Regions from separate parts of the Haliea sp. genome, predicted to be linked through region 3. Evidence: predicted binding sites of a transcription regulator. Region 3 holds the regulator's gene; each other region holds the start of a gene.
What was found. Region 3 encodes sigma-54, which starts transcription at its own class of promoters, with help from an activator protein. Its sites were predicted from a motif close to TGGCACANNNNTTGCNNT; they were not measured.
Positions count from the first base shown of each region.

Region 1: the regulator sigma-54 is predicted to act here: its motif matches at 1,298-1,315, upstream of glnA (glutamate--ammonia ligase).
Region 2: the regulator sigma-54 is predicted to act here: its motif matches at 1,653-1,670, upstream of flgB (flagellar basal body rod protein FlgB).

Region 1 is NZ_JAWKZJ010000001.1:679,962-683,235, forward strand. Features, by position in the region: gene glnA (glutamate--ammonia ligase) at 1-1,178, opposite strand, end outside; gene typA (translational GTPase TypA) at 1,602-3,274, shown strand, end outside.
Region 2 is NZ_JAWKZJ010000006.1:212,110-215,383, forward strand. Features, by position in the region: gene R3E49_RS12735 (flagella synthesis protein FlgN) at 1-333, opposite strand, end outside; gene flgM (flagellar biosynthesis anti-sigma factor FlgM) at 336-647, opposite strand; gene flgA (flagellar basal body P-ring formation chaperone FlgA) at 750-1,469, opposite strand; gene flgB (flagellar basal body rod protein FlgB) at 1,718-2,110, shown strand; gene flgC (flagellar basal body rod protein FlgC) at 2,113-2,529, shown strand; gene R3E49_RS12760 (flagellar hook assembly protein FlgD) at 2,548-3,252, shown strand.
Region 3 is NZ_JAWKZJ010000005.1:109,388-112,661, reverse strand. Features, by position in the region: gene hpf (ribosome hibernation-promoting factor, HPF/YfiA family) at 1-266, opposite strand, end outside; gene R3E49_RS10790 (RNA polymerase factor sigma-54) at 374-1,861, opposite strand; gene lptB (LPS export ABC transporter ATP-binding protein) at 2,003-2,728, opposite strand; gene lptA (lipopolysaccharide transport periplasmic protein LptA) at 2,706-3,274, opposite strand, start outside; gene lptC (LPS export ABC transporter periplasmic protein LptC) at 3,265-3,274, opposite strand, start outside.

The sequences.
Region 1 (3,274 bases), on a different contig from region 3:
TCGGCGGCATCGCCGGGGTGGATCTTGTTCTGGATGCCGTCGAGGCCCGCCATCAGCAGTGCGGCAAAGGCCAGGTAGGGGTTGGCAGCCGGGTCGGGGAAGCGCACTTCCACGCGCTTGCCCTTGGGGCTCGCAACGTAGGGAATGCGGATCGACGCGGAGCGGTTACGGGCAGAGTAGGCCAGCATCACAGGCGCTTCAAAGCCGGGAACCAGACGCTTGTAGGAGTTGGTCGCCGGGTTGGTGAACGCGTTCAGCGCCTTGGCGTGCTTGATGACACCGCCGATGTAGTACAGCGCGGTTTCCGACAGCCCGGAGTACCCGTCGCCAGCAAACGTGTTCACGCCGTCCTTGGAGATGGACATGTGAACGTGCATGCCAGAGCCGTTGTCACCCACCAGTGGCTTGGGCATAAAGGTGGCGGTTTTGCCGTAGGCGTGCGCCACGTTGTGCACGCAGTACTTGAGGATCTGTACTTCGTCTGCTTTCTTCACCAGCGTGTTGAACTTGACGCCGATCTCACACTGCCCGGCAGTGCCCACTTCGTGGTGGTGTACCTCTACGCCCAGGCCCATCTGCTCCATGGCGGTGCACATGGCTGCGCGGATGTCGTGCAGCGAATCCACGGGGGGAACCGGGAAGTAGCCGCCTTTGACGCGCGGGCGGTGGCCGGTGTTGCCGTCTTCCTGGTGCAGGTTGGAAGACCAGGCGGCCTCGGAAGAGCTGATGGCGTAGCCCGCGCCAGAGATGTCCGCGTGCCACTTGATGTCATCGAACACGAAGAACTCGGGCTCAGGGCCGAAGAAGGCGGTGTCGCCAATACCGGTGGTCTGCAGGTATTCCTGGGCGCGACGTGCAACGGACCGCGGGTCGCGCTCGTAGCCTTGCATGGTGCTTGGCTCGACGATGTCACAACGCAGGATAACGGTGGTGTCATCGGTGAAGGGATCCAGCACCGCAGTGCTGTCGTCCGGCATCAGGATCATGTCTGACTCGTTGATGCCCTTCCAGCCGGCGATGGAGGAACCATCGAACATCTGGCCGTCTTCGAAGAAATCTTCGTCCACGGAGCTGGCGGGCAGGGTGACGTGCTGTTCCTTGCCTTTGGTGTCCGTGAAGCGCAGGTCGACCCATTTTGCTTCGCTATTCTTGATCAGGTTCAGAGTATGCTCTGACATTGGATGTCCTCCATGGGGTGTAAAGTCGTGCCACAGTCTTCGGCGCAGTGCGTGTTCCTGGTGCGGCGGTTGCTTGCGAGCGCTCCGTCAGCGGCCAGCGAATCTTGGCAGGATTCCTAACAGCAAAACCCATGCCAAGATTCCAGGGGGCCTAACTCCCTGTTTTGCAGCAGTTTATCACCGCCCGTGCAGTGGCGCCCCATCGCCGTGCTCTATTTTGATGCGTCAGTGCTTTATTTTGGTGCACGACGGGCGCGTGGCGACATTCTGCCGCCAACGCTGCCGGCGCCCGCCTGTAGCCGCTGCTGCCTGATCTGGCGCGAATACCGCATTATCACCGGAAACGGGCGCTCCGCTCACTGCGGTGCTGGGGTATAATCCGCCGCCTTTTTTGCTGCCGGGCCCCCGGACTGAGGAACTCCCTTGATTGAGAAGCTTCGCAACATCGCCATTATTGCCCACGTTGACCACGGCAAGACCACGCTCGTGGACTGCCTGCTGAATCAGTCGGGAACCCTTGACCGTCGCTCCGAAGGGGCAGAGCGTATCATGGACTCCAATGACCAGGAGCGGGAGCGCGGTATCACCATTCTGGCCAAGAATACGGCGATCCGCTGGAACGACTACCGGATCAACATCGTGGACACCCCCGGACACGCCGACTTCGGCGGTGAGGTGGAGCGCGTACTGTCCATGGTGGACTCTGTGCTCCTGTTGGTAGACGCGGTTGACGGCCCTATGCCGCAAACCCGTTTCGTGACCTCCAAGGCCTTCGAGCAGGGCCTGAACCCCATCGTGGTCATCAACAAGGTGGATCGTCCGGGCGCACGCCCCGACTGGGTGGTCGACCAGGTGTTTGACCTGTTTGATCGGCTCGGCGCCACCGACGAGCAGCTCGACTTCCCCATCGTCTATGCCTCCGCCATCCAGGGCATTGCCGGCCTTGATCACGAGGCCATGGCAGACGACATGCAGCCGCTGTTCCAGACCATCATCGACAAGGTGCCGACACCCGCGGTAGACCGCGATGGCCCGTTGCAGCTGCAGATCAGCGCGCTGGATTACAACAGCTACGTCGGTGTCATCGGTGTGGGCCGTGTGACCCGCGGTACCCTGAAGCCGAACACCCAGGTCACGGTGATTGATCGCCAGGGCAAAACCCGCAACGGACGCGTCCTGCAGGTGATGGGCTACATGGGGCTGGAGCGGGTTGAAGTCCCCTCTGTAGAGGCCGGGGACATTGTCTGCGTGACCGGTATCGAGGGGCTGAACATTTCCGACACGCTGTGTGACCCCGCCACCGTAGAGGCCCTGCCGCCCCTGACCGTTGACGAACCCACCGTCAGCATGACCTTCCAGGTCAATGACTCGCCCTTCGCCGGCCGTGAGGGCAAGTTCGTCACCACGCGCAATATCAAGGAGCGCCTTGAACGCGAGCTGATCCACAACGTGGCACTGCGGGTAGAGCCGGGTGATACGCCGGACAAGTTCAAGGTGTCCGGGCGTGGGGAGCTGCACCTGTCGGTACTCATCGAGAGCATGCGCCGCGAGGGTTTCGAGCTCGGTGTTTCGCGTCCCGAGGTGATTCAGAAAGAAATTGACGGCGTCATGCAGGAACCCTACGAGCAGCTGGTGATCGACTGTGAGGAGCAGCACCAGGGCGCGATCATGGAAGAGCTGGGCCTGCGTCGCGCATCGCTGGAGAACATGACGCTGGACGGCAAGGGCCGGGTGCGCCTGGAGTTCATCATACCCGCCCGCGGCCTTATCGGCTTCCGCGGCCTGTTCCTGACCCTGACCTCCGGCAGTGGTATTCTCACCCACGTGTTCGACCATTACGGTGCGGTGAAGAATCAGGAGATCGCCCGCCGCACCAACGGTGTGCTGGTGTCCATGGTCAAGGGTAAGACCCTCGCCTACTCGTTGTTCAACCTGCAGGACCGTGGTCGCCTGTTCGTGGGCCCCAACGTGGAGGTCTACGAGGGGCAGATTATCGGTCTGCACAGTCGCGGTAACGACCTGACCGTGAACCCGATCAAGGGCAAGCAGTTGACCAACGTGCGCGCTTCCGGCACGGATGAGGCCCTGACGCTCAC
Region 2 (3,274 bases), on a different contig from region 3:
CAGGCGCCCGATGAGTACGCCATTGCTGGCGTTGAGCTCGGCGCAGCGTTCACCCAGCGCAATCAACCGGGCCTGCAACTCGCGGTTTTCGATGGCATTGTCGAGCACGCTGATCTGGCTGGACAATGTGGCCTCAGCTGCGGCGGTTGGGCGCTGTTGCTGCAGGCCGGCGAGCTGCTTCAAGGCGGCGTCTTTGGCGCGGGTGCAGGCTTCAATGCGTTCGGCATCACCGGCACGCAGTGCCTGCTGTTCAGCGTCGAGGTGGGCGAGTACAGTTTCCAGGGCGGTGATTTCGGCGCGCAGGGCCAGCGCCAGTTGTTCACCGGGCGTCACGTTCAGGACAGATCCTGTTCGGCCTGCAGCAGGTTGCTCACAATCCGCTCCAGGTCGACCCGGTAGCTGCCATCGCTGATCGCAGCGCGCAGCTGCTCCACGCGCTCCATATTGGCATCGGGCACGCTGGCCAACTGTGTTTCCAGTTGCAGCATGTCTTCCGCCATGCGCGTGATGGTGACCGCATCTGCCTCCACCACCGGCTTGCCGGCACTGGCCTGGCTACTGCGACCGGCCTGGTCCACCGTGCTGGTGCGTGCATCCCCGCCGGTACGCGACGGTTTGATGTTGGCATTGTTGTCGATTGGGTCCATGTCGGTTCACGCAGTCAGTGAATGGCTGGCACGTAAGGGTGCCTCAAGCAGGTTAGCGGCAGCCGGACGGAAAAGTTTAGCACAAGCATCGCCGCGCCGTGTTCATGGTATGCGCACACTGCCGTCGGGGTTGACGATGCCCTCGACCCGGCGCCCGGAGGCAAGGTTGGTGACCAGCAGGCGGTCACCCGCCGCGGCGTTGGCCATGGCGCGTCCCTGCATGGTGACCTGCAGGCCCTCGCCCCCGGCGATCAGGGTGACGGTCTGGCCGCGGGAGATCAGCTGCGGTGGGCGCAGCTGGCTATGCCGCAACGGCGATCCCGCGCTGGCCGGCCGGATAAGCTCCATGCCGATGGCCTGCTGCGGGTCCATGATCACCGCATCGGTGGCACTGGTAATGGTGCGTTCCACCAGGGTGAGGTCACGTTCGCTGATGATGCTGCCGCGGGGCAGGTTTTCAGCCAGCACGGGGAGAGTGGCGCGGGTGCTGACGTCCAGGCGCACATACAGCGTCCAGGCACTGGGCTGTGCGCAGCGCACGCCGATACTCACCGGTCCCAGCACGCTTGCGTTGGCGTTGCTGAATGTCTCCAGCGGTTCGCCACAGGCCTGCAGGCGCAGGCGGGAGTCCAGGGGGCGTGCGCTCACCTCAAGGTCGGTGTAGCCCTGCGCCTGTGCCGCCGCGGTCGCCTCAGCGCTGGCGGCCGCCACCACGTCCTCCAGTGGATGGAGTATCTCAGCCAGCGTGCCCGCGGCGAAGAAGGCCGGCAGAAAGATGGCGATGAGCAGCAGGCGCAACCGGGTGCGCCGGAAAATTGACATGAAGCCTCCCAAACAGGTCATCAACGGGTGGTAAAGCAGGAACCATGCCAGTCGCGGACAACCCTGCCGCTGTGTGGTGGGGCGGCAATTCTTGCCGCCGGAGCGGCAAGCGGGCTTCCAATCGGCCCCTGAACTCCGCTCAGAAATTTCTTAACCCATTGTAATAAAAGACTATTTTATGGTTGGCACGGTTCCTGATTAGGTTTCCTGTGCGTGCTGCGAGTAGGCAGCAAGAAGGAGTGACCGACATGAGTTTTACTGACCGGGTTTTTGGAACGAGTGGCCAGGCGATGGCGCTGCGCGCCCAGCGCCTGGAGCTGATAGCGGCAAACCTGGCGAACCAGGACACCCCCGGCTACAAGGCCCGTGACATCGACTTTGCCGCCGCCATGCAGGCGGCGACCGCTGGCGGGCTGCGTCGCACGCACGCCCGTCACCTGAATGCCAACGGCGGTATGGGGGCGGCGAATGAACAGTCCCTGCTGTACCGCGTGCCCAGCCAGCCGGCCCTGGATGGCAACACGGTAGAGGCCCAGCGCGAGCATGCTGAGTTCATGGACAACGCCATCCGCTACCAGGCCAGCCTGACAATTCTGGACAGCCGCATCAAGTCCACGCAGCGCGCGATACGGGGTGAATGAGCATGAGCCTGTTCAACATCATGGCGGTATCGGCGTCGGCCCTGGAAGCACAGAGCGTGCGGCTCAACACCATTTCCAGCAACCTGGCGAATTCACAGGTGGTCAGCAGCACGCCGGAAGGGGCCTATCAAGCGCGCTATCCCGTGTTTGAAACCCTGCTGCAGGACGGCCTCGGCGACGCCGAGGGCGCCGCCGGGGTGCGCGTTGCGGAAATCGTCGAGTCGACGCTGCCCCCGCGGCAGGAGTTTGCGCCATCCCACCCGCTGGCCAACGCGGAGGGCTACATCTACCGCTCCAATATCAATCCGGTGGATGAAATGGCCAACATGATATCGGCTTCGCGCTCCTACCAGAGCAGCATTGAGGCCATGAACACCGCCAAACAGCTTATCCAGCGCACCATCACGCTGGGCCGATAATTCCAGAGGACGACACCGATGACTACGCTCGCCGGCATCAATGAGCTGTTTCCACAACCGGAAGCGGCACCGCGACAGGCCAATTCCGTTGAGGATATGGGTTCTGAGGCGTTCCTGACGCTGATGGTCGCCCAGCTGAAAAACCAGGACCCCACCAAGCCGCTGGACAATATGGATTTCATGGGCCAGCTCGCGCAGTTTGGCACGGTGTCGGGTATTCAGGAGCTGAACACCGGCTTCGGCGGCCTGGCTTCGGCACTGACTGGCAGCCAGGCCCTGCAGGCGGCGAACCTGGTGGGCCGCGATGTGGTGACCGAGGGCAATGTTGGCCTGTTGCGCCCCGTCGAAGGCGGTGCGGAGGGGGGCGACGACCCCGTACTGGCCCTGGATGCCACGGTGGCCTTCACCGGCAATGCCACCTCGGCAACCCTGTTTATCCAGGACATGAGTGGCCGGCTGGTCTACAGCGCGGCGCTGCCGCCCGGTGTGAGTTCTGATTTCCGCGTCCAGTGGGACGGTCGGGATGGTAGCGGTGCACAACTCGAGGCCGGCCAGTATCGCGTTTCAGTGGAAGCCCTGGTGGGTGGTGTATCCACCACGGTGCCGGTTTACGCCCACCAGCGCGTGGAGTCGGTGGCCATCGCTGCCGGCACCGGTGATGTGGCCCTCAACCTGGCCAATGGCCAGACCGTGGGCATGAATACGATCAAGAGTATTTTGTAACAGCGTCGGGCCCGCCGGGACC
Region 3 (3,274 bases):
TTGTGTTTGATGAGCTGGCGGTCGAGCTTGTCCGCCAGTGCGTCAATCGCTGCATACATGTCCTCTGACTCCGCTGCGGCAAAGATATCCGCGCCTGAAATGTGCACGTTGGCCTCGGCCTTCTGCACCATTTTTTCCACAATCAGGGTGACTTCGGTATTGGTTATCTGGTCAAAATGTCGCTGCAGGCGCTCGAACTTACTCTCCACATATTCACGCAGCGCATGAGTAACCTCTACGTGGTGTCCGCTGACGTTCAATTGCATACCTGACTCCTTCTTCTCATGAAAGCCGGGCTGGTCGCCCGGAACCGGTGTGCCGCTTTCTGCCAGCGGCAACCTGACAAAGTACTGCCGGGCAGTACACTGATAGTCTAGACCAATCTCTTGCGCTCATTGGAGGGCGGGATCATCAGCATCTCGCGATATTTGGCCACGGTACGGCGGGCCACCTGCAAACCCTGCTCCTCCAATACGGCCGCAATCTTGCTGTCGCTGAGCGGTTTGCGCGGGTTTTCCGCTGCCACCAGCTTGCGAATCAGCGCCTTGATGGCGGTGGAAGAGGCCTCGCCACCCTCAGTCGTGCCCACATGGCTGGAAAAGAAATATTTCAGTTCGAAGATACCCCTCGGCGTGTGCATGTACTTGCGTGTCGTGGCGCGGGATATGGTCGATTCGTGCATCTCGATGGCTTCCGCAATGTCATGCAGCACCAACGGCTTCATGGCTTCTTCGCCATACTCAAGGAAATTGCGCTGGTGTTCCACGATCTTGCTCGCCACTTTCATCAGCGTTTCGTTGCGGCTGTGCAGGCTCTTCAGGAACCAGCGCGCTTCCTGGAGGTTGTCCTTCAGGAAGGTGTTGTCGGCGCTGCTGTCGGCGCGACGTATCAGGCTGGCGTAGCTGTCATTGATGCGCAGCTTGGGGGCGATGTCAGGGTTGAGCTCGACCACCCAGCGGCCGTTGCGCTTGCTCACGAAGACATCGGGAACCACGTACTCCGTGGTGTCTTCGCCGACGCTTTGCCCCGGGTTTGGGTCGAGGGTGCGGATCAGGTCTAGCACTTCTTTCAGCTGTGCTTCGCTGAGGCGCATACGGCGCATGATCTGCTTGTAGTCTCCGCTGCCCAGTTGTGCCATGTGCCGGCTGATCATCAGCCGCGCCTGTTCCACGCAGGGTGTCCCCGGGGGAAGCTGTTGCAGTTGCACAAGCAGGCATTCCTGCAGGTCGCGTGTACAGACCCCGGCCGGTTCAAACTGCTGCAGGCAGTGCAGCACTGCCACGACCTCGTCGAGGTCGATGTCCAGATCCGGCGTCAGGGACTCGTGGATATCCTCGACGCTGCTCTGCAGGCGACCGTTGGCGTCGGTCGCATCGATAATGGCCATGGCGATGATGCGATCGGTGTCTGACAGGCGAGTCAGGTTCAGTTGCCAGAGCAGCTGGTCCTGCAGACTGTCGCGGGCATTGTTGCGCGCGTCAAAATCGCCGTCAAACGCGTCCTCCCCCTGACTCGCGGGAGCCGACGAGGAGGGCAGCAGGTCATCCCACTGGGTGTCGACAGGGAGTTCATCGGGGAGGGTGTCGGTTTGCCATTCGTCAGCGCTAGCGGCGACGTCGCGCTCGGCCTGTTCCGGAGTGGCTTCTCCGGTGGACTGGCTGTTCTCGGTCGCCAGCGCGCGGGCTTCAGCCTCGGCGTCGTAGTCGTCCTCGGCAAGTTCCAGCAGTGGGTTACTGTCCAGCGCCTGCTGGATCTCCTGCTGCAAATCCAGGGTGCTCAGCTGCAGCAGCTTGATGGCCTGTTGCAGCTGCGGCGTCATTGTCAGCTGTTGGCCAAGCTTGAGTTGAAGCGACTGTTTCATCAACGTACTGGATTCATCCCGGGTACCGCCGCGGGTTGGCTGTGATGCCAGTGTAGCGCTGGCGCAGGTAGCCGCGCAACAGAATGGCGCGAAATTTGCTTGCGGGATTGTGGAGGCCCGGGGCAGGGGTGAGGCCCTGCGTCAAAGCCTGAAGTGCTCGCCCAGATAGACCTTGCGCACGCGGGGGTTTTCCAGCACTTCCTGGGCATTTCCCTCGGCGATGATATGCCCCTCGCCGACGATGTAGGCACGCTCGCAGATGTCGAGGGTTTCGCGGACGTTGTGGTCTGTGATCAACACGCCTATGCCGCGCTTGCGCAGATGAATGATGATGTCCTTGATATCGGAAACCGAGATCGGGTCCACGCCGGCGAAGGGTTCGTCAAGCAGGATGAAGTCGGGCTCGGTCGCCAGTGCGCGGGCGATTTCCACGCGGCGCCGCTCGCCTCCGGACAGTGCCTGGCCGAGGCTGGTGCGCAGGTGAGTCAGGTGGAACTCCTCCAGCAGCCGGTCGCAGTGTGCCAGTCGCTCGGCCTTGCCCAGGTCGGGCCGCGTTTCGAGAATCGCGAGCAGGTTGTCCTGCACGCTCAGCTTGCGGAAAATGGAGGCCTCCTGGGGCAGGTAGCCAAGCCCGCGGCGCGCCCGGTCGTGCATCGCCAGTGACGTGATATCTTCGCCATTCAGTTCGATGCGCCCGGCGTCTGCCGTGATAATGCCAACCACCATGTAGAAGCAGGTGGTTTTACCTGCCCCGTTGGGGCCCAGCAGACCGACCACCTGCCCACTGGAAATCTCCAGCGAGACGTCGATGACCACCTTGCGACCCCGGTAGGCCTTGGCCAGGTTACTCGCCCTGAGTTGCGCCACGCTGCGCCTCTTGTTCGTCGCCTTCCAGCACCTCGGCGGGGATGACGACCTCGACCCGGCCGCCGTCCTCGCGCCGACCGGCGTCGGCCCTGACCCGCTGCTCCGCCATGAAATAATCGATGGTATTGCCGGTAACAATCGAGCCGTCCTGCTCAATCCGCGCTTCGCGGCTGAGTTTCACCCGCTCCTGGGATTTGAAATACTCGATGCTGAGCGCTGCCGCGTGAATAACCGCCTTGTCGGCCGCCGGCTGCTGCTGCATACGCGCCGGGCTGCCTTCCGCCACGATGCGGTCAGCGGCCTCCCGGCCATGGAAGATGGTGAGCTTGTTGGCCTGGATCTGCAGGCTGCCCTGTTGCAGACGCACGTTTCCCGTGTATTCGGTAAAGCCCTCGCGCTCATCGCGCAGGGCCTGATCAGCACTGATTCGAATTGGCTGCTCGCGGTCGCTGGGCAGCGCCTGTGTGGCGCTGGCCAGCAGCAGGCTGATCACCGCAAGCCCGATGCTGAGTGCACGTGGGCCAATGCGACTCCCCTCAGGAGCCT